DNA from 4 places in the Parageobacillus sp. G301 genome. Region 4 is predicted to be linked to each of the others. Evidence: predicted binding sites of a transcription regulator. Region 4 holds the regulator's gene; each other region holds the start of a gene.

Region 1 (5,361 bases), on a different contig from region 4:
AAATACAACCCACAAGACCTATAATGTCCAAATTTTAGAGATTTTGCACCAGACTCTTTTTTCCTTTATATTCACTGTTTTTTTCTCTTCCGTTTCTGTTCAAAAAAGAAAATGTGGCAAGCAGTACTAATATGATAAGGCAAACGGTAGAACCGATGATATTATCTTTATTAAATAGAAAAGAGATGAAAATGATCAATAAAGATGTGGTTGCCAAAATAGTTGTGTATGGGAACCATTTTACTTGGAAGAACGGTTTCTCTTTATAATGGGAGCGGAGCTTTAGTTGTGCCAAGCAAATGCTCATCCATACTAAAAGAACCGTAAAACCAGGTATCGTCATTAAATAGCTGATGACTTGATCTGGAGTCATATAGGCGAAAAATACCCCAATCAATATACATATGGTGACGATAAAAATACCGTTTATCGGTATTCCTTGTTTGGAAATCTTTAATAACCTTTTTGGAGCTTCACCGTTTTGAGCCATGGAATATAACATTCTCGAAGTTGCATAGATCCCCGTGTTTGCTGCTGATAAAACGGCTGTTAAAAGAACAAAATTCATGATATGTGCTGCTCCAGGCAGCCCTGTGATGCTCAATACTTGAACAAATGGACTGTCTTCCCCCGAAACTTTGTTCCATGGCATTAAACCACATATAATAAGAATAGGAAGAATATAAAAAAGAATGACTCTCCATACGGTTCCCTTGATTACTTTTGGCAATACCTTCTCTGCGTCTTTTGTTTCTGTAACAGTAACACCAATCAATTCTGCCCCGCCATATGAAAAGATGACGACTAAAAAGGCGCTCAGCATTCCTTCGATTCCATGTGGAAAGAACCCACCGTGTTCCGTATAGTTAGACAAAGGATTGTCAATAGCACTTGGAATGATTCCTACTAAAATACAAAAACCTAAAATAATAAAAGCGGTTAATGCGATAATTTTGATTCCTGCGAACCAAAACTCAATCTCCCCATAGTACTTTACATGAAACAAGTTAATTCCGACGATCAAGACGGTACAAAGGAAACTTAAAAGCCATAAAGGTATGGATGGAAACCAATATTTTAGGAAGCTTCCCGCCGCTAAAATTTCGACAATGGTGACAATCGTCCAGTTGATCCAATAAAGCCATCCTACGATAAAGGATGTATGAAATCCAAACGCTTTATATACAAGATGCTGAACGTTTAAGTTGGGGTAGACAATGGCCATCTCCGCCAATGCCGCCATCACAATAAATAATAATAAACCTCCTAATAAGTAAGCAAAAACGACACTTGGCCCCGCTATATTTAACGTATCTGAACTTCCTTTAAAAATACCCGTTCCAATCATGCCTGCTAGAGCAATAAACTGAACATGTCTAGGCAATAAACCTTTCTTTAAATCTTGATGATTTTTTTCCATGTTTGTCCTGCCTTTCTGTCGCGATATTTTATTTACAAACAATGATAGAGTTCTAAAACTGAAATAAACATGCTAGAAAGAAAAGGTAAAATAATGACCAAAGATTGTTAAGACAAAGGTTGTTTTTTCATTTTAATATATTCCTTTTCGAAACTTTTTCACTTAAACGCTTCTACGCTTCTATGCTTTTATGCTTTTGTGCAGTTAAGTATAAAATATATGTTTTTAAAATATAATAATGTCCTTTTGTTTGTCAAGAGTATGTCCCAAACTCATTGTTATACAATTAATCTTATATATTTGTAGAAGGCTTTTTCTATATATGGTTTTACACTGATATGTAATGTTGGTCGACCGTTTCTGGCTACAAAATGCGAGGGGGCAAACGGTATGCGGTGAAAGATGAAGAAGTGTAATTCCTTTTATAAGATGTGGAAGATTGGAATTTGGCGGGAAAGAGATGGATTGCAAGAAAGTGCCGCTTTTAAGACTATTTGCAAGGAAGCGAATTCGTGCGGGAAATAGCGGCAATTTGATAAAAAATGATTTTTTAGGAAATACTGATGAAAACAAAAACTGGAGGAAAAACAGGCATGCCATGGATCGAAGGGCGCATTATTTCCGGTGAATATGACAATGAAATGAACGTTTTTACCATCCAAAAGTTCAAACAGTTTTTTGTTGAATCTGTCCTCCAACCACATCAGCTGCAGCATCTGTCAGACTATCTGAAAAATCATCAAAATGAGGAAGAAGGACAGCTACTCATTCTTTACGATCAAATGCCTGTGAAATTGTCACAAGAAGAAATAAAGCAGTTCATAGCGGATTTAGATGAAATTCAGTCTCGCTGTAAAGGTTTTTCATAAAAAATGCACAAAAATACATCCAAACTACAGATATTTTGGCAGGATATCTGGATGAACGAAATCAATCCCTTGCTAACGGAATTAAAATCGATTGATTGAAATAGTTAAAAACCCCATCGGAACCATTCGATGGGGCTTTCTACCACACGAAGACACTCCTCTTTTTCGAAACTTTGTACATGCTTGAAAAATGAATTTATTAATACGTGTTAGAGAAGCAAGATCATGCTTGGAAAAGAACTACTAATATCTTAGTTATATTAAAACAACTATTATTGAATTTGCAACGATTATTTTTTTAGTAAACGGTTACAAATGGAATTGTTGACATTTATTTTAACATTTCCATCGATATGTTGAAAAATAGGTGGGAAGGGCGTATGTTATATATCGTAAAGAATGTGAAAAAAATCACAAAATAGAATGAAAGAGAAGTGTCGGAGAGATGGAAGCAGTTCAAAAATGTAAAGAGTTGGCTGTAAAAAAACGAACAATTCTCGATCGTTCCCTTGTTCAATATGTGATGCGGGCTGCTTTGGCAGGGGTGTACATCGGATTTGCACTTGTTCTTTGTTTTCGTGTAGGTGAATTTTTCCGTGAAGCGAATTCTCCTGCTACTTATTTAGTAAGCGGTATTTTTTTCGGAATCGCCTTAGTATTAATTATGTACGGTGGCGCAGAACTATTTACTGGTAATACGATGTATTTTACAATCAGTACTTTGCACAAAGAAACGACAATCAAAGATACGTTGCGGAATTGGCTTGCATGTTATAGCGGTAATTTATTAGGTGCTGTATTTTTCGCTTTTCTTATTTCGCAATCCGGTGTTTTTGATCATATTCCGCGAGGCCATTTATTATTTCTTATGGCGGCGAAAAAAATGCACGCAACAACGATGCAGCTCTTTTTTAAAGGAATTCTCTGTAACTGGCTTGTTTGTTTAGCGATTTTTATTCCCATGCAAATGAAAGAGGATATGGCAAAAGTATTTTCGATGATTCTTATTGTTTTTATCTTTTTTGCTTCTGGATACGAACACTCCATTGCCAATTTCGTCCTCTTTTCAATTGCATTAGCAGTCCCGCATCCAGCGACGATCGACTTAGCAGGAGTGGTGCATAACATTATTCCTGTTACACTAGGCAATATTGTCGGCGGTGCCCTGTTTATGGGAGCGTTGTATACATATTTGACATCTCAAAAAGAAGGTCACGTTTCAGCAAAACGGTCAGTTGGATACTTGTTTCATAAAGAGAAAATTTTGAATAAATGATGAAATGCCAGCCCACACTCAAACTATTTTGTTCAAATTGATGAATGACGATTGAAAATATGAAAAAAGAAAATTTCTAATCTTCTGGAATTGACTTCGTAAAAAACGGTTTCAACATCCATGAAAATGGAAAAATTGAATTGTCCATCGGTATTCATAATGGGAAACTTGAAAAACTGATGTTGCTTACTATTCCGTCGAAAAGGCTTCCGATGGGTTCATCCGAGTAGGGGGGAAGGAGTCCTTCTTCTTCGTCGAAGCTTCTTTGATGAATTTAGTAAAAACTCCCACCTTCAAACGGAGTGTAGGTGGGAGAGGTTCATGAATAACCTTAAATCAGATAGGGTGTTCTCAAAATCAGGGGGGAATCCGGTAAAGGAGGGGCAGTTTCGCTAGGCATTACACGTTTAATAACAAAATTGGAAATCATGTTCACCGTTTGGAAGTGTGTTTTTTAGTCACTGCATATGGTTTCCAAGACGGGCGGATTTGTTGGCGTACATTTGCATTTTGGCGTACATTTGCGTTTATGAATGGATTATGCGTTTTGCAACATGTTCGGCGTACGGAGCATACTTTCAAGTTATCAATGCCCGTTTGGTTACTATTACCAGTTATTCTGATTCTTGTAATTCTATTGGAGCCCACGTTAACGCCTAAAGGGTCCCAATTATCAAAAAGAGGAGGAACAAAATTGGCTGGACCTACTACACTTGCAATCAAATTGTTATTTGCATCAAATGCTTCTAGAGTAACATTTACAGCGGAAGCATAAAAGAAGCTAACAGAAGCGACTGCGGGCTGAAACGTAATCTCACGAGTGGTACCACCTATCCAAAATGCTATTGTATCAGGAGAAGGCCAATTTCCAACATTCCCTCCCTCTAGAAAAAGCCAACCGGGAAACGATGCCAATGTTACACACAAAGGGATTGGCGGAATTGGAGTTAAATTTTCTCCACCTTCAAACGTAGTAAGACCACATCTATTGTTACAACTACACCCCCCATTGTCACAAATGACTTCTACAGGGGTGTTCGGAGGATTTTGCTTCACGGTGACTAGGGAAGAATCCCCTCCTGTAAGAGTAAATTCCATAAAATAACCCTCCTTTTTGATGCTTTCCATTTAGCCAAGCTACTATATATTAAACGTTTTTTTACTGAGAGGTGCCTTTTTATCAATAATTAGGCTCGAAAACCTGGGGATGGACATGAGGTTCAATTTGAACAATGAATATGCATGGTCTTACGAAACAGAAGTCTTATTCCGATTTTTAGGTTATATTCTCGTTTTTTCTTGGCAAGTAATCTACGATGGTGGTCTACTGGCAGATACAGTAGACCATTTTTTATTTAGTTTTAAATAAGCGTACTTAGGTCCCAAAAATCAAATGTTCAGAACATTTCGGCAGATGTTGTGCTTCATTCATTTTCAGATGGGAAATGGCACAAACCTTTCTCATCTGATTGCCGTATCATATCTTAAAATCTGTTTAATGCCGGGTCGTATAAATAGGCTCCCGCCCAATATACAGTAACCACATCACAATCACATGTATACAATATTACACACAGAAAATGGAGAAGAGAGGAGACATATATGAAATGGCTTTATCTAAACGAGCTTGTTGCTCATATTGGTGGGGCATTGGTGCAAGGAGAGGGAAATCCTCTCATTAAAAATGTGGTCACGAAACGCTACAAGGTAGATAATCATACACTGCTCATTGATTTATATACAAAAAGAAAAATCCGCTCCAAGCTGTTTCAAAAATATAAGCCTATTGTCGTTGT
Region 2 (5,361 bases), on a different contig from region 4:
GGAAAAAGAGAAAACAAAAAGCAGCTAGTTCAAACGCTTCTATCGTTAATGTCCCGCGCCCCACATAAAAGCTGACAAGGCCAGCAACACAAAAAACAATGATTGCCGCAACATCATTCCAAAAAGCATGTTCCTGCTTCCGTTTGGCATAATAAAGATTAATTAGAAAGAACGGAAGCATCGCCACTCCAAAATAAAGATGGCTCATACCATAAACAAATAGCCAATATCACAGCAGCAATGGCAGTGTAGCGGTAAAATGCCCACATATACTCTTGTGTACGTTTTAATTTTACCGCCATCAACAACGGATATGTCGCCAAGTATAAGAAAAACCATCCTACAAATAACGGCAGATGAAGCCATGTCAATCCACCTGTATACGCGCCTAATACAAACGGAATGATCAGCATTGCCCAAGCGCCATGTTGTTTCGGAACAATCCACTTTTGTTTTTGTCGGTTTTTCATAGATCTCACCCTCCGCTTACCGGTGGGATAAAGGCAACGATATCTCCAGGCTGAAGTGTTTGATCATCTCGGGCATATTCCTCATTCACCGCGATCATCACTTGTCTCAGATCAATGTGATAACGCTTTTCTACTTCCTTCTTTAATTCATTTACCGTTTTGGGAACGTCAGGAAGCACCATACGCTCCTCTCCAACCGCTTCCTGTAAATGCGCAAAAAAGAGCAGGGTAATCATCGTAAATCCTCTCCTTCCGGCTTTCCCGCTGGATACGCCTTCGTCCCTAATTGATTGCCAACCCATTCCGTTCCATCTTCCCAATGTTCTTTTTTCCAAATCGGAACGATTTGTTTAATGCGCTCAATCGCATATCGGTTTGCCTCATACGCGTCGCTGCGGTGCGGCGACGAAACGGCGATGGCGACAGCGATATCGCCGATATCCAGCCTGCCGATTCGGTGCGTAATCGCCACTTTCGTTTCCGGCCATTTTTCGCGAATCTCCTCCCCGATTTGTTCTAGCATTTTTTCCGCCATCGATACATATGCTTCGTATTGTAAAAATAAGGTCCGCTTTCCGTTTGTCCATTCGCGCACTGTTCCCAAGAACGTTGTCACCGCTCCGGCTTCGGGGCGCATCACTTTTTTTACCACATTCTCAATGGAAATCGGCTTGTCCGTAATCATAAAAAGGCGTTCCTTCATTCGTTTTTTCTCACCTCATTCATTAACCAATGTAAATAACTTTCCTCATCATCGATGAAAAATAAAGGATATGGAATGAAAGATAGCCGCGAAGAAGATTCCCACGTAATAACGGCAATAATATTAGACAACTGTGACAGCGAATCCCAATCGTCTTGGTTTCGTAGCATTACAACCTTTTTATATGATTCATGTTTGTATCCTTCGACAAGCACGAAATCAAGCGATAAAAGTTCATATAATGATAAAATTTGCGCTAGCGGCCACGCAGGCTGCCATGCGTGAAGCTCGAGCAAACCGCCGCCTTCCACTGAAACGGCAACTGCTCCCGCCTGCTCGTGGCGCTTTGAATCCGTATAGGAATCGTTTCTTTCAGGATATCCGCCGTGTCCGTGATGTTTCACTGTTCCGACACGATATCCTTCGGCTGCCGCGATTTTTATCCATTTTTCAATAAGCGTCGTTTTTCCGCTATTTTTATAGCCGACCACTTGCCAAACGTTCATATGTCACTTCCTTCCTCATCTTCTAACAGCCATACATCGACGGTATCTCCTCTTTCAAATCCACGTGTCCCTCCAGGCAGCACCATCAGCGCATTCGCTTTTGCCAGCGATGTGACAATATTCGATTTATCCATCCCAACAGGCGACACGGTTAACCGGCCATCTTCGATCGCTGCATAACTTCTAACGAACCGGGTAAACGGATTCGGTTTAGGAAAGTCTGCCATCAACGTTGCCGTCGCTTTCCGTAAATACGGTTTTGGTGAAAATAGCCGCGTCCGCACTACCGGGCGTACAAACAACTCATATCCAACATAGCATGCCGATGGGTTGCCAGATAGACCGAACAACAGTTTTCCATTCAGCTGCGCAACCGTCGTCACGCTTCCCGGACGCATCGCGACTTTATTAAATAACACTTCTGCCCCAAGACGTTCATAAATGGCCGGCAAATAATCGTAATCTCCAACCGAAACGCCGCCCGTTGTGATCAGAAAATCAACTTGTGGCAGCGCCTTTTGTATCTCTGTAAAACATGTATCCACATCATCGGCTAATTTTCCAAAATAAACTGGCTCCGCGCCGCTGCGAACCACTTGCGCCTGAATCATATAGGCGTTGCTGTTGCGAATTTTTCCGGGAACGAGCGGCTCAGATACGTCCAAAAGCTCGCTGCCTGTCGCGAAAATGCCAATTCGCGGTTTTCTAGCGACTTTCACCCGAGCATACCCGAATGTCGCTAACAATGCTTGCACTCCTGGATTAATAAACGTTCCTTTTGGGACGAGCACCTCTCCTTTTTTCGCATCTTCTCCTTGGAACGAAATGTTATCTCCCGGCTGAAAGGGGCGTTTGATCGACATATATGTTTTTCCGTCTCTCTCATATTGTTTCGCTAATTCCAGCATGACAACCGCATCGCATCCATCTGGAATTTGCGCCCCCGTCATAATGCGCACCGCTTGAAATGGTTGAACGGTCTTCGACGCTACTTGTCCCGCCCCAATCGTTTCAATCACTTCAAATTCTACGGGATTGTCAAGCTTTGCTTTTGCGGAATCAACAGCGCGTATCGCAAAACCGTCATATGGTGACCGGTCAAACGGCGGAACGTCATGGTCAGCGCGCAATTCTTCCGCCAAATACCGTCCATATGCCTCTTCTAATGAAACCGTTTCTACTTCTCCTGTTCCTGCATACTTCATAACTTTTTGGATTGCCTCTGTTACTGGAATAAGAGTTCGTCTTTCTTCCATGATTTTATCCCTCTTCCTGTATATTGATTTCCATTTATGCATCCTTGTTCCAAATGTATTGATATTATCAATCTTTCCCTTTATTTTTTCAATTATATAAGTTAAACTTGAAAGTCCTGTCTCTTGCAGAAGAATAAGTTTGTGATTCATCTTGTGTTCTATTGTACGGAAACGGAAAAAGTCCATTTGTGAGATTAATCACATTTTCTCACTTCCTTTGCAGTTCAACATGATTTGTTCAAAATCTATTCATAAATATATGTGTGATATGCATCACGACATAGAAATAGAAAAGGAAATATACTTGGATTGTAATGATTTATAAAAAGTGGGGGGCCGATCATGGAAAAACGGTTTACAGAACAATCGATCATCGGTGATATCGTAGCACAGTTTCCAAAAGCAAGCGATATTTTCAAAGCATACAAAATTGATTTTTGCTGCGGTGGGCAGCGTCCGTTAAAAGAAGCGATACAAGAACGAAACTTAGACGGCAAAGCAATATTAGAACAATTAAATACTCTTTATGCGCAATCGCTTGAAAAAGATGAAAAAAATTGGTCGGAAGCTTCTTATAGTGAACTGATCGACCATATTATCCAAAAACATCACCGTTACTTGTCGGAAGAATTGCCTAATCTTAGCCCTTACGTAACAAAAGTGCTTCGCGTTCATGGGGCGCATCACCCGCATCTAGCACAAATTCATAAGTTGTTTAACGAGCTGAAAACAGAACTCGAGCAGCATACGATCAAAGAAGAAACTCATGCTTTCCCGCTTATTTTACAATTTGAAGAAACTCCGACTCCAGAAAACAGAGAAACGATGAAACAAGCAATTCGCGAACTTATCAATGAGCATGATGTTGCTGGCGATATCATCAAAACGATTCGTGAGATTACAAATGACTTCACCCCGCCAGAAGATGCATGCCGGACGTACCGTCTTGTCTACAACCGATTAGAAGCACTAGAAGAAGATTTATTGGAACATATCCATTTGGAAAATAACATTTTATTTCCGCGTGTTCTTCATGAAACAGAAGCATCCCAATAAACAACAACCGGACTGCTCCACATAACGAGCAAGTCCGGTTTGTTTATCCGCCAATATAAGACATTTCAATTTTTTTCCGCGTTTTTGCTGTTTGCTCCGTCCGTTCATCCGAGTAGCGGTCTGTCCGCATGTTCCATGTCGATGCAATCATTTTCTTTATTTCTTCTTTATCGGCCCCGGAACGCAGTTTTTCTTTTAACGAAACGCCGCTTGCAGCAAACAAGCACGTATACAGCGTGCCATCGGCGGAAATGCGCGCCCGGGTGCAGCTGCGGCAAAACGATTCGGTCACCGAAGCGATAAAGCCGACTTCCACGTTCGTGCCAACATATCGGTAGCGGCTTGCCACCTCGCCGAAGTAGGCTTTTTCCACCGGCTCAAGCGGATGCATTTGCTGCAGGCGTTCATACATTTCTTTTTTCGTTACCACATGGGAAAAATCCCATCCGTTTGTCGTGCCAACGTCCATATATTCAATAAAGCGGAGGGTAATGCCTCGTTCTTTAAAATAGTTCGCCATCGGAATGAGTTGCGAGTCGTTCATTCCCTTTTTGACGACCATGTTCACTTTGACGCCCAGCCCGGCTTCCCGAGCTGCTTCAATCCCTTTTAACACCGGTTTGACCCCGACGCCAACCCCGTTCATCTTTTTAAATACTTCGTCATCTAACGCGTCCAGGCTGACATTGACGCGCTTTAGCCCCGCTTCTTTCAAACGTTTTGCCCATTTCACTAAATGAATCCCATTCGTAGTAAGAGCGATATCGCGAATGCCGGAAATGTGCGCCAGCCGTTCTACTAATAAGTCTAAGTCGCGTCTTAACAGTGGTTCTCCCCCGGTGATGCGAATTTTTTCCACCCCAAGTTCCGCAAAACTTTCCGCAAGCAGCACCATTTCCTTGATTGTTAATAATTCGTCTTCACGCAAAAAGCGGAAATTCGGGCCGAATATTTCTGCCGGCATGCAATATACGCATCGGAAATTGCACTGGTCTGTTACTGAAATGCGCAAATCGCGAAGCGGACGGTTCCATTGGTCGACAATCACCGATTGACATTTTCCCATACCGCCTCCTCCTTTCAATTGAACTTAAAGTTTGTCGCACATAATTAACCATGTAAATACCGCTGTTTTTTCCAAACAAAACAAAAAACCAATGACCGATGGCGGAAACACTAGTGGAAGCCTCAGCACCGTTTCTATTACGATTTTCCCTTTAAACCGGCGGCATGCCGTGCCATCCATTTCGCGATAACGGTTCCAAGGAGAACCACAATGACTCTGGAAATGAATGTCGTTTTTATCGACAATAAAATCCAGTTATGTTAAAAACCTCTTTCAACAACACTATGACATTTTCCCATTTACT
Region 3 (5,361 bases), 270 kb from region 4:
TGTTGTGCATGGATAAATATATCGAAATGATTCGCATCCGCTTTTTAATGATGCTTGCTTACCGGACGAATTATTACACAGGTATTCTCATTTATGCTATTAACATCGCGGCGTACTATTTTCTTTGGTCGGCGATTTATGGCGGCAAATCGGCGATGCAAGGCATGTCGATGGAGCAAATGACAACGTATGTTGCCATTTCATGGATGGCGCGGGCGTTTTATTTCAATAATATCGACCGTGAAATCGCCATGGAGATTAGAGAAGGAAGAGTGGCGACAGAGCTTATTCGTCCTTACAGTTATCTTGGAATGAAAACGATGCAAGGATTAGGGGAAGGAATCTTTCGTTTGTTGTTTCTTTCGCTTCCGGGAATTTTTTTTGTCGCTTTATTTTTGCCTCTCCGTTTTCCAACCGATGTTCATACATGGATGTTTTTCACATTGTCGATTATGTTTAGTTTTATTATTAATTCGGAGTTGAATTTGCTTGCGGGCATTGTCACGTTTTTTACCCTTAACAATGAAGGGTTATTGCGTGCAAAGCGGTTTGTGATCGACTTGTTTTCCGGACTTATTTTGCCAATCAGCTTTTATCCGGATTGGGCGCAAGCGGCAATGAAATACTTTCCATTTCAAGGAATTAGCTATATTCCAAGCATGATTGTGACAGAAAGCTTTCAAGGGCAAGCAATCATCCACGGCCTTTTGTTTCAGTTTGCATGGTGCGTGCTGTTGCTCATCCCGATTCAGCTATTGTGGCGAGCGGCGAAAAAACAGCTTGTCATTCAAGGAGGGTGAGTCGTGTTTTACGTATCGATCTTTTTTCAGTATATGGCGCAATACATGAAAACAAAGTTGCAATATCGCGCTGATTTGCTTGTCGAGTTCATTTCTGATTTGATGTCGCAGGCGGTCAATCTTGTTTTTCTTCTTGTTGTGTTTGGACATACGACGTTATTGCACGGCTGGACGCGTGAGGAAATTTTGTTTATTTACGGCTTTTTCTTAGTGCCATATGCGGTGTTCGGAGCGTTTTTTAACATTTGGGATTTTAACGAGCGCTATATTGTGCGTGGAGAAATGGACCGTGTGTTGACGCGCCCGGTTCACAGCTTATTTCAAATTATTCTCGAACGCATGGAGTTAGAGTCGCTTCTTGGCGGAGTGACAGGCATGATCATTATGGTGTATGCAGGTGCGCGCTTGCATCTTTCGTTGCATTGGTATGATATTTTTATGTTTATGTTGCTTGTACTAGGTGGAGCGCTTATTTACGCGGGAGTATTTGTGTCATTGGCGACCATTAGTTTTTGGGCCGATGCTCGTACATCGATTATTCCGATGATGTACAACATCAGCAACTACGGGCGCTATCCGATTGATATTTATCATCGCGTCATCCGCTATATTTTAACGTGGATTCTGCCGTTTGCGTTCGTTGGCGTGTATCCGGCTTCCTATTTTCTCGGCAAAAAAGAATGGTACGGATATGCGTTTTTTACTCCAGTCATGGGAATCATCTTTTTTACGATTGCCGTGTTTTTGTGGAACGCAGGGGTAAAACGATATCGAGGTGCAGGGAATTAAAAAGAGGGAGAATCCGAAAGGAAGTAAAAATTCCTTAAAGGGATTGCCCTCTTATTTTTTTATGAAAATGAGTATATACAGACCATTTTTTTCGTTTATTGGATTGCTTGCTGGAACTGAATGTAGTGATACAAAAATACTGTTGTGCGGCCAAAATGTTAACAAAAAAGACAAATTTCTTTTATAGTTGATGCTTGATAAAGTTTGTGAAATAATGAACAATATATTTGTGAATAATTTCACAAACTAATTTTTGGGAAAGGATGACAGACAGCTATGAAAAGACAATGCATGAATCGAGTGGCGCTTATAGGAACAGGATTCGTTGGGGCCAGCTATGCATTTGCCCTTATGAATCAAGGAATAGCGGATGAGCTAGTGTTGATTGATGTGAATAAAGAGAAGGCAGCGGGCGATGTGATGGACTTAAATCATGGAAAAGTATTCGCGCCGAAGCCAATGAATATATGGCATGGAGATTATCAAGATTGCCGAGATGCCGATTTGGTGGTTATTTGTGCAGGTGCTAACCAAAAGCCAGGGGAAACAAGGCTCGATCTTGTTGACAAAAACATGAATATCTTTAAAACGATTGTCGATTCTGTGATGAGATCAGGGTTTGATGGCATTTTTCTTGTTGCAACGAACCCAGTAGATATCTTAACGTATGCTACTTGGAAATTTAGCGGGTTACCGAAAGAACGGGTGATCGGCTCGGGAACGATTCTAGATACGGCAAGATTCCGCTTTTTGCTAAGTGAATATTTTCAAGTGGCTCCAACCAATGTGCACGCGTATATTATCGGAGAGCATGGGGATACAGAACTGCCTGTTTGGAGTCACGCGGAAATTGGAAGTATTCCAGTTGAGCAAATATTGTCGCAAAACGATCGCTACAGAAAAGAGGATTTAGAAAATATTTTTGTTAATGTTCGTGATGCAGCATATCAAATTATTGAGAAAAAAGGTGCAACGTATTACGGTATTGCGATGGGGCTCGTCCGCATTACACGTGCCATTTTGCACGACGAAAATGCTATATTAACTGTTTCGGCTTATCTGGACGGTCAATATAATGAGCAAAACGTTTATATTGGCGTGCCTGCTATTATCAACCGAAACGGTATTCGTGAAGTAATGGAATTGAAGTTAAATGAAACAGAACAACAGCAATTTCATCATAGCGCAACCGTATTAAAAGACATTCTTTCCCGTTATTTTGATGAGGTAAAGTAATAAGTACTGACTTAGAATAACAATAAGGTGGACATCATGTGGATACAACATTACAATCCTTTTCATAACACATATCTTTCTGCATTGATTGCGGCGCTTCCAATTGTTTTGTTTTTATTATGTTTAACGGTGTTGAAGATGAAGGGAGTAAAAGCCGCTTTTCTTACCCTTTGTTTTGGATTAGTGACAGCGGTTTGTTTTTTTCATATGCCGATTTCAAAGGCGATTGCCGCTTCCACTTATGGAATTGCGAACGGTTTATGGCCGATTGGCTATATTGTGATCATGGCCGTCTGGCTATATAAAATCGCTGTGAAAACAGGGAAATTTGATATGATCCGCGGGAGTATCGCAAACATTTCTGAAGATCAGCGGCTTCAACTGTTGCTCATCGGTTTTAGTTTTAACGCATTTTTAGAAGGAGCTGCGGGATTTGGCGTTCCGATTGCCATTTCAGCTGCTTTACTTTCGGAACTAGGATTTCGCCCATTAAAAGCCGCCGCTCTTTGTTTAATTGCCAATGCTGCATCTGGCGCGTTTGGAGCCATTGGGATTCCAGTTATCGTCGGAGCGCAAATGGGAGATTTAACATCGCTTGAGTTATCTCGTACACTTGCTTGGATTTTGCCATTGATCACGTTTTTCGTTCCGTTCTTATTAGTGTTTATTTTAGATAAATGGAAAGGCGTTAAAGAAACATTGCCTGCTCTTTTAGTGGTAAGCGGAAGTTATACCATTGTGCAAACATTGACAATCATTGTGCTCGGTCCGGAATTGGCCAACATTTTAGCGGCGCTTGTCAGTATGGGGGCATTAACTATTTTCTTAAGAAAATGGCAGCCGTCACATATATATCGAGTAAATCAGGATGAAGAAGCTGTAGAAAAATCTAAATACAGCTTGAAAGAAATCATCAGTGCGTGGTCTCCTTTTTATATTTTAACGTTAATCGTTATTATCTGGAGTCTGCCGGGTTTTAAAGCGCTGTTTGCTGAAGGTGGAGCGCTTCATAAAACTACGCTTTTGTTTAAAGTGCCATTTTTGCATGGGGAAGTCGTAAAAACTCCTCCGGTGGCACCGGCACAGACGGCATTAGATGCAATATTCAAGCTGGATCTTGTATCAGCAACAGGTACAGCGATTTTATTAGCGGTGCTGTTCACAAGTATGTTTAGCAAAAACATTACGTTCGCTGAGGGAATACAAAGTTTAAAAGAAACATGTAAAGAACTATGGATTCCTGTATTAACTATTTGTTTTATCATGGGATTTGCCAACTTGGCTAACTATGCGGGTTTATCCTCTGCGATTGGTTTAGCATTAGCGAAGACAGGAGGTGCATTCCCGTTCGTTTCCCCGTTATTAGGGTGGCTTGGTGTGTTTATAACAGGATCTGTCGTGAGCAACAATGCTTTATTTGGACATTTACAAGTGGTTACAGGAACGCAAATAGGGACAAACTCTTCGTTATTGCTTGCCGCCAATACTAGCGGGGGAGTGATGGGAAAACTCATTTCTCCGCAATCCATCGCAATAGCAACTGCTGCAGTGCGAGAGACAGGCAAAGAATCTAACTTGTTTAAAATGACGATTTATTATAGCTTGATCCTGCTATTGTTTGTGGGAGTATGGACATACGTTCTTTCGATCATAGGAATGTAGATAATTATAGTTTGTTATTAAGTTAAGCACGGTGTATAGATAAAAAAGATATATTCTGCGGCCTTTTTCCGATTGATGCATCGGGAAAAGGCCGCAGTTAATTTTATATTACTTGCTTCATCTTTTTTGTGTTTCATCATCATTATGAATAATCGACTTTCTGTTTTCATATATATGGTTATGGACAAGTACGAGGTGAGAGCGATGGAGTACGTGTTTGTTGGAATTGTAGCGACGGTGTTGCTTGCAAGCATTGCGTCTATTTGGACGACAAGTATAAAAACGACCCGTCGTATTTCCTTAGAAAATTTATTTGTTCTTATTCAATGGTACATCACGATGATGTTAGGTTTCGCGCTTATATATATGGTGCTTCAACTTAATGGGCATAACGTATTCAACCCATCTGCCAATGAAACAGCCAACGAATGCTTTTCTGTACTTCAAGACAGCCTTTATTTAAGCGGGATGACGTTATTGTCAGTTGGATATGGAGATGTTACACCAAAGGGGATTGGAAGATGGATTGCCATCATTGAAGCTTTATTGGGTTATATTATGCCTGCTGTGCTTGTTGCCCGAACAATGTTTGACTGGGATGAGCGGTAATCGTTGCAATTTATTGTATCTTTCGCTACCCTAAAAACGAAAGAACAAGACAGTGGAGGGAAAACAATGTCACTACAAGTCGGACAACCAGCACCGGATTTCACGTTGCCGGCAAGCAACGGGGAAATAGTTTCTCTTTCTGATTTTCGCGGGAAACATGTCGTATTATATTTTTATCCGAAAGATATGACGCCAGGATGTACGACAGAAGCGTGTGATTTTCGCGATCATTATGAAAAGTTTACAGAGACAAATACAGTTATTT
Region 4 (5,361 bases):
AGACCGCTATCTTGAGCAAGATATCCGATCGATACTTCTTTTGGTTTGATGATTTCTCCACTATCGTAAGACATCTCACCAGCAATAATTTTTAACAGTGTCGATTTTCCTGCTCCGTTTCTTCCGACGAGCGCAATCCTATCTTTGGATTGTATTTCTAATTTTATATTCGATAAAATAAGGTCAGCACCGAAATATTTTGTCAGTTGATTGACTTGTAAAATAATCATTGTTGTTCACCTCTCGTTTAACAATAATAGTGTAGCGTAATTTGTTTTCTTATCGCAATAAAACAAAACGATAAAAGACAGATGCCCAAAAATAGTGTATAGTTTATAAATGGGGGAGATATGCGTGTCATCATTTACACATTTTAATGAACAAGGCCGTGCAAAAATGGTCGATATTACGGAAAAAGAGGATACCATTCGAGTAGCGGTAGCACAAACGAGCGTGACCGTAAATAAAGAAATTTACGAGAAAATGACAAATCGCATGATTGAAAAAGGGGATGTGCTTGCTGTTGCGCAAGTAGCTGGCATTATGGCCGCAAAAAAAACGTCTGATTTAATTCCAATGTGCCACCCTCTTATGTTAAAAGGTGTCGACATCCAATTTGCATGGCATGTCGAGGAAGAAAAAGCGCTTTACCAATTACTGATCACCGTAACGGTAAAAACAAAAGGAAGTACAGGTGTGGAGATGGAAGCGCTAACGGCTGCTTCTGTTTGTGCACTGACCGTGTATGATATGTGTAAGGCGCTAGATAAAGGGATGGTGATTGGCCCAACCTATTTAGTGGAAAAATCAGGTGGGAAATCAGGCCATTATCAACGAGAAAACAGTAGTGTTGGGGGATTTGCGAATGAACAATGAACAACCAAAAATTCCGCAAGCAACTGCAAAACGTTTGCCACTATATTACCGTTTTTTGAAAAATTTACATGCTTCAGGAAAACAACGAGTTTCTTCCGCGGAATTAAGTGAGGCAGTAAAAGTTGATCCCGCGACCATTCGTCGTGATTTTTCCTATTTCGGTGCGCTTGGCAAAAAAGGATACGGATATAATGTCAATTATTTATTATCTTTTTTTCGCAAGACGCTTGATCAAGATGAAATTACCGAAGTGGCGTTATTTGGAGTCGGGAACTTAGGGACAGCGTTTTTAAATTATAATTTTACAAAAAATAATAATACAAAAATTGTGATGGCATTTGATGTCGATCAAAAGAAAGTAGGAAAAGAAGTTGGCGGTGTGCCAGTATATCATTTGGATGAATTGGAAAATCGCCTTCACGAAGGAATTCCTGTTGCGATTTTGACCGTACCGGCTCCTGCCGCTCAATGGATTACGGACCGTCTCGTTCAAAAAGGGATTAAAGGAATTTTAAACTTTACACCCGCTCGATTGAACGTACCGAAACATATTCGTGTCCATCATATTGATTTAGCGGTTGAATTGCAATCATTAGTCTATTTCTTAAAAAATTATCCGGCCGATAAAGGAGAGAATCAAAAGTGAAATATTTGTTAATTGTGCTTGTTATTTTATTATTGTTTGGAACGAAAAAACTTCCGGAGCTGGGCAAATCGCTCGGTCAATCGCTGCGGGAATTTAAGGATGCCACTAAAGGATTAACAGACGAGGATGAAAAAAAACCAGACCAATTATGATTTGTTAGGATGATTGAAGTATGGACGATAAAGAAATGTCGGTGTACGAACACCTGGGAGAATTACGAAAGCGACTTATTATTGTTCTTGTGTTTTTTGTCATTGCCCTTATTGCTAGTTTCTTTTTCGTGGAGCCCGTCATTTTATATTTGCAGCGAACGGACGAAGCGAAGGAATTAACGATGAACGCCTTTCGTTTAACAGATCCAATAAAAATTTATGTTCAATTTGCGTTTGTTCTTGCGTTTGTTCTTACCGCGCCAGTTCTGCTTTATCAAATTTGGGCGTTTGTCAGTCCTGGGCTGTATGAAAAGGAACGAAGAGTCACGTTAAGCTACATTCCGATTTCGATCTTTCTCTTTTTAGCTGGCATTAGTTTTGCGTATTTCATCTTATTTCCTTTCGTCGTTCGTTTTATGCAAAATTTAGCGTCCCGTCTCGGCATTCATCAGGTGATAGGGATTAATGAATACTTTGAATTTTTGCTTCACCTGATCTTGCCATTTGGAATTGTATTTCAGCTTCCGGTAGTTGTAATGTTTTTAACAAGGCTTGGCTTGATTACACCGATGTTATTAATCAAGGTGCGCAAATATGCTTATTTAGCGCTATTGATTTTAGCGGCGGCCATTACGCCGCCAGATGTGCTGTCACAAGTCATTGTTATGATTCCGCTTTCGATTTTATATGAAGTGAGCATTTGGATTTCGAAAATAGCTTATCGCAAAGCGCTATTGGCGCAGACGGAACAAGAAAACCTCCCGTGAATGCGGCGGGAGGTTCATTTTTTAAAGTAAAGTACTAACAGACGTATCGCAGTTCCAAAATCAAGCGTAGCTATTATCGCAAGAACGATCGTGAAAAAATTCCAAATGGTTTCATCCGCACTTTGAATCGACAAGTAAGTGAATAAGATGCCCATAAGGAAATAGAAAAAAGCGAATTGTAATGGTGACCTTTTCATCGTACTAAAAGCCTCCAATAATGAGTTGTATCTGTTCTGTTTGCCGCATCATTTTTTCTATCTCATCCGCAAATATCGTTTGTATTAATACGACGAACGTATTCATAGTGACGTGGGCAAAAATCGGAACGAAAATACGCTTTGTTTTCGCGTAAAGAAACGCAAAGGTAAATCCCATTGTCGCATACAGCAGCAGGTGTTCGAACTCCATGTGGACAACCGCAAATAAAAGAGAACTAACTAGTGCGGAAATGAAGAAATTATATTTTTGATATAGTGTTCCGAAAATAATTTTGCGAAAGATAATTTCTTCTAAAATCGGTCCGATGACAGAAGTAACGACCATCAATAATGGGGTGACTCGAATAATCTCGACAATTCGTTTTGTATTTTCTGAACCGGGCTCGATGCCGAGCAAGCGCCATTCAATATTAGCGGCAATGCTTTGGGTAAACAAGGCTAAAAAGACGCCGCCAATGGCCCACATCCATGCCGTAGACAACGGAACGCTATAACGGGTGTGCCGCTGTTTTATATCTTCACGTAAGAAAATGAGAATGATGAGAAAGGCGATGGAAAAGCTGATAACCGCCCAATAGCCAGAGGCGATCTCTGTTGCAACAAAGTCATTTTTTGCATGTTTTCCAACACCAAGAAAATGCAACAATGGGACCCCTGCAATGCCTGATAGCTGCATGATGACATACGTAATAATGACATACCAGTAGCGTCGTTTCAATGAAACTTACCCCTTTATCGAAAAAATTATAGTGATACTTTTTCGTTATTGTAGCACATCTTCTATAAAAAATGATAAAAAAGAGTTGGTGACGGTTGTTTAAGCTTTGTAGAAATGTGAAATAATTAAAAAGGGCAGGAAACGAGAAAAAACATATTATTTTTTGGTGTTTCCCACTTGCAAAAAAAAGAGAAGTTCATTAATATTATAAGTGTGTTAGCACTCAGTTAAGACGAGTGCTAATAAGAACGGAGAAAATTATTATCAAGGAGGTTGTTTTCCGTGTTAAAGCCATTAGGTGATCGCGTTGTCATTGAAGTGATTGAAACAGAAGAAAAAACTGCAAGCGGCATCGTATTGCCAGACACTGCGAAAGAAAAACCACAAGAAGGCAGAGTAGTTGCTGTTGGTAAAGGTCGCGTGCTTGACAGCGGTGAACGTGTAGCTCCAGAAGTAGAAGTTGGCGATCGTATTATCTTCTCGAAATATGCTGGTACAGAAGTAAAATATGATGGCAAAGAATACTTAATTTTACGTGAAAGCGATATTTTAGCTGTTATTGGTTAATATAGCGTTGATAACATAGATATGCAAAAATAATACTTAACAAAATACTTAACCAAAATACTTAACGATTCTATTTCATAAGGAGGTAACGGGGTATGGCAAAAGAAATTAAATTCAGCGAAGAAGCTCGTCGTGCGATGTTACGTGGTGTGGACAAATTAGCTGATGCGGTAAAAGTAACGTTAGGTCCAAAAGGCCGTAACGTTGTATTAGAGAAAAAATTCGGTTCTCCATTAATTACGAATGACGGTGTAACGATCGCGAAAGAAATCGAATTAGAAGATCCATTTGAAAACATGGGTGCGAAGCTTGTTGCTGAAGTTGCAAGCAAAACAAACGATGTTGCTGGGGACGGTACAACAACGGCAACAGTTTTAGCGCAAGCAATGATCCGCGAAGGATTGAAAAACGTTACAGCTGGCGCTAACCCAATGGGCATCCGTAAAGGTATTGAAAAAGCGGTCGCTGTGGCAGTAGAAGAATTAAAAGCAATCTCCAAACCAATCAAAGGAAAAGAATCGATTGCTCAAGTTGCGGCTATCTCTGCAGCTGACGAAGAAGTTGGCCAATTAATCGCAGAAGCAATGGAACGCGTTGGTAACGACGGTGTTATCACATTAGAAGAATCAAAAGGCTTCACAACAGAATTAGATGTTGTGGAAGGTATGCAATTTGACCGCGGTTATGCGTCTCCATACATGATTACAGATACTGAAAAAATGGAAGCAGTGCTTGAAAATCCATATATCTTAATCACAGACAAGAAAATCTCTAACATCCAAGACATCTTGCCTATCTTAGAACAAGTAGTTCAACAAGGCAAACCATTATTAATCATCGCAGAAGATGTCGAAGGCGAAGCACTTGCGACATTAGTAGTGAACAAACTTCGCGGTACATTCACTGCCGTAGCAGTTAAAGCTCCTGGCTTCGGTGATCGTCGTAAAGCAATGCTTGAAGACATTGCAATCTTAACTGGCGGTGAAGTCATCTCCGAAGAGCTAGGACGTGAATTAAAATCTGCAACAATCGCATCACTTGGCCGCGCTTCAAAAGTTGTTGTAACAAAAGAAAATACAACAATCGTAGAAGGCGCTGGCGATTCTGAACGCATTAAAGCCCGCATCAACCAAATCCGTGCGCAATTAGAAGAAACTACTTCGGAATTCGACCGCGAAAAATTGCAAGAACGTCTAGCAAAATTAGCTGGCGGCGTAGCGGTAATCAAAGTTGGTGCGGCTACAGAAACAGAATTGAAAGAACGCAAATTGCGCATTGAAGACGCGCTTAACTCTACTCGTGCCGCTGTCGAAGAAGGTATCGTAGCCGGCGGTGGTACAGCATTAATGAACGTATACAACAAAGTTGCTGCGATTGAAGCAGAAGGCGATGAAGCAACTGGTGTGAAAATCGTTCT

What was found. The regulator Rex, encoded in region 4, represses fermentation and respiration genes when NADH is low (regulators of the CRP and FNR family bind a similar motif). The targets are predictions, from matches to a motif close to TTGTGAAATATTTCACAA.
Region 1: the regulator Rex is predicted to act here: its motif matches at 2,689-2,706, upstream of QSJ37_RS03920 (formate/nitrite transporter family protein).
Region 2: the regulator Rex is predicted to act here: its motif matches at 3,122-3,139, upstream of ric (iron-sulfur cluster repair di-iron protein).
Region 3: the regulator Rex is predicted to act here: its motif matches at 1,817-1,834, upstream of QSJ37_RS15930 (L-lactate dehydrogenase).

The regions. Positions count from the first base shown of each region.
Region 1 covers NZ_BSDB01000001.1:758,778-764,138, reverse strand. The annotation lists gene QSJ37_RS03930 (amino acid permease) at 35-1,420, opposite strand; gene QSJ37_RS03925 (hypothetical protein) at 1,984-2,289, shown strand; gene QSJ37_RS03920 (formate/nitrite transporter family protein) at 2,735-3,565, shown strand; gene QSJ37_RS03915 (hypothetical protein) at 3,998-4,663, opposite strand; gene QSJ37_RS03910 (UDP-N-acetylmuramoyl-tripeptide--D-alanyl-D-alanine ligase) at 5,168-5,361, shown strand, end outside.
Region 2 covers NZ_BSDB01000001.1:1,448,832-1,454,192, forward strand. The annotation lists partial or broken gene QSJ37_RS07395 (YwiC-like family protein) at 1-470, opposite strand, end outside; gene moaD (molybdopterin converting factor subunit 1) at 476-706, opposite strand; gene QSJ37_RS07405 (molybdenum cofactor biosynthesis protein MoaE) at 703-1,173, opposite strand; gene mobB (molybdopterin-guanine dinucleotide biosynthesis protein B) at 1,170-1,679, opposite strand; gene QSJ37_RS07415 (molybdopterin molybdotransferase MoeA) at 1,676-2,935, opposite strand; gene ric (iron-sulfur cluster repair di-iron protein) at 3,278-3,991, shown strand; gene moaA (GTP 3',8-cyclase MoaA) at 4,035-5,057, opposite strand.
Region 3 covers NZ_BSDB01000003.1:1,402-6,762, reverse strand. The annotation lists gene QSJ37_RS15945 (ABC transporter ATP-binding protein) at 1-16, shown strand, start outside; gene QSJ37_RS15940 (ABC transporter permease) at 9-800, shown strand; gene QSJ37_RS15935 (ABC transporter permease) at 804-1,589, shown strand; gene QSJ37_RS15930 (L-lactate dehydrogenase) at 1,866-2,825, shown strand; gene QSJ37_RS15925 (L-lactate permease) at 2,862-4,487, shown strand; gene QSJ37_RS15920 (potassium channel family protein) at 4,692-5,096, shown strand; gene bcp (thioredoxin-dependent thiol peroxidase) at 5,163-5,361, shown strand, end outside.
Region 4 covers NZ_BSDB01000003.1:274,198-279,558, reverse strand. The annotation lists gene QSJ37_RS17150 (ABC-F family ATP-binding cassette domain-containing protein) at 1-230, opposite strand, end outside; gene moaC (cyclic pyranopterin monophosphate synthase MoaC) at 355-876, shown strand; gene QSJ37_RS17140 (redox-sensing transcriptional repressor Rex) at 866-1,522, shown strand; gene QSJ37_RS17135 (twin-arginine translocase TatA/TatE family subunit) at 1,519-1,674, shown strand; gene tatC (twin-arginine translocase subunit TatC) at 1,695-2,441, shown strand; gene QSJ37_RS17125 (YdiK family protein) at 2,456-2,596, opposite strand; gene QSJ37_RS17120 (CPBP family intramembrane glutamic endopeptidase) at 2,643-3,377, opposite strand; gene groES (co-chaperone GroES) at 3,660-3,944, shown strand; gene groL (chaperonin GroEL) at 4,040-5,361, shown strand, end outside.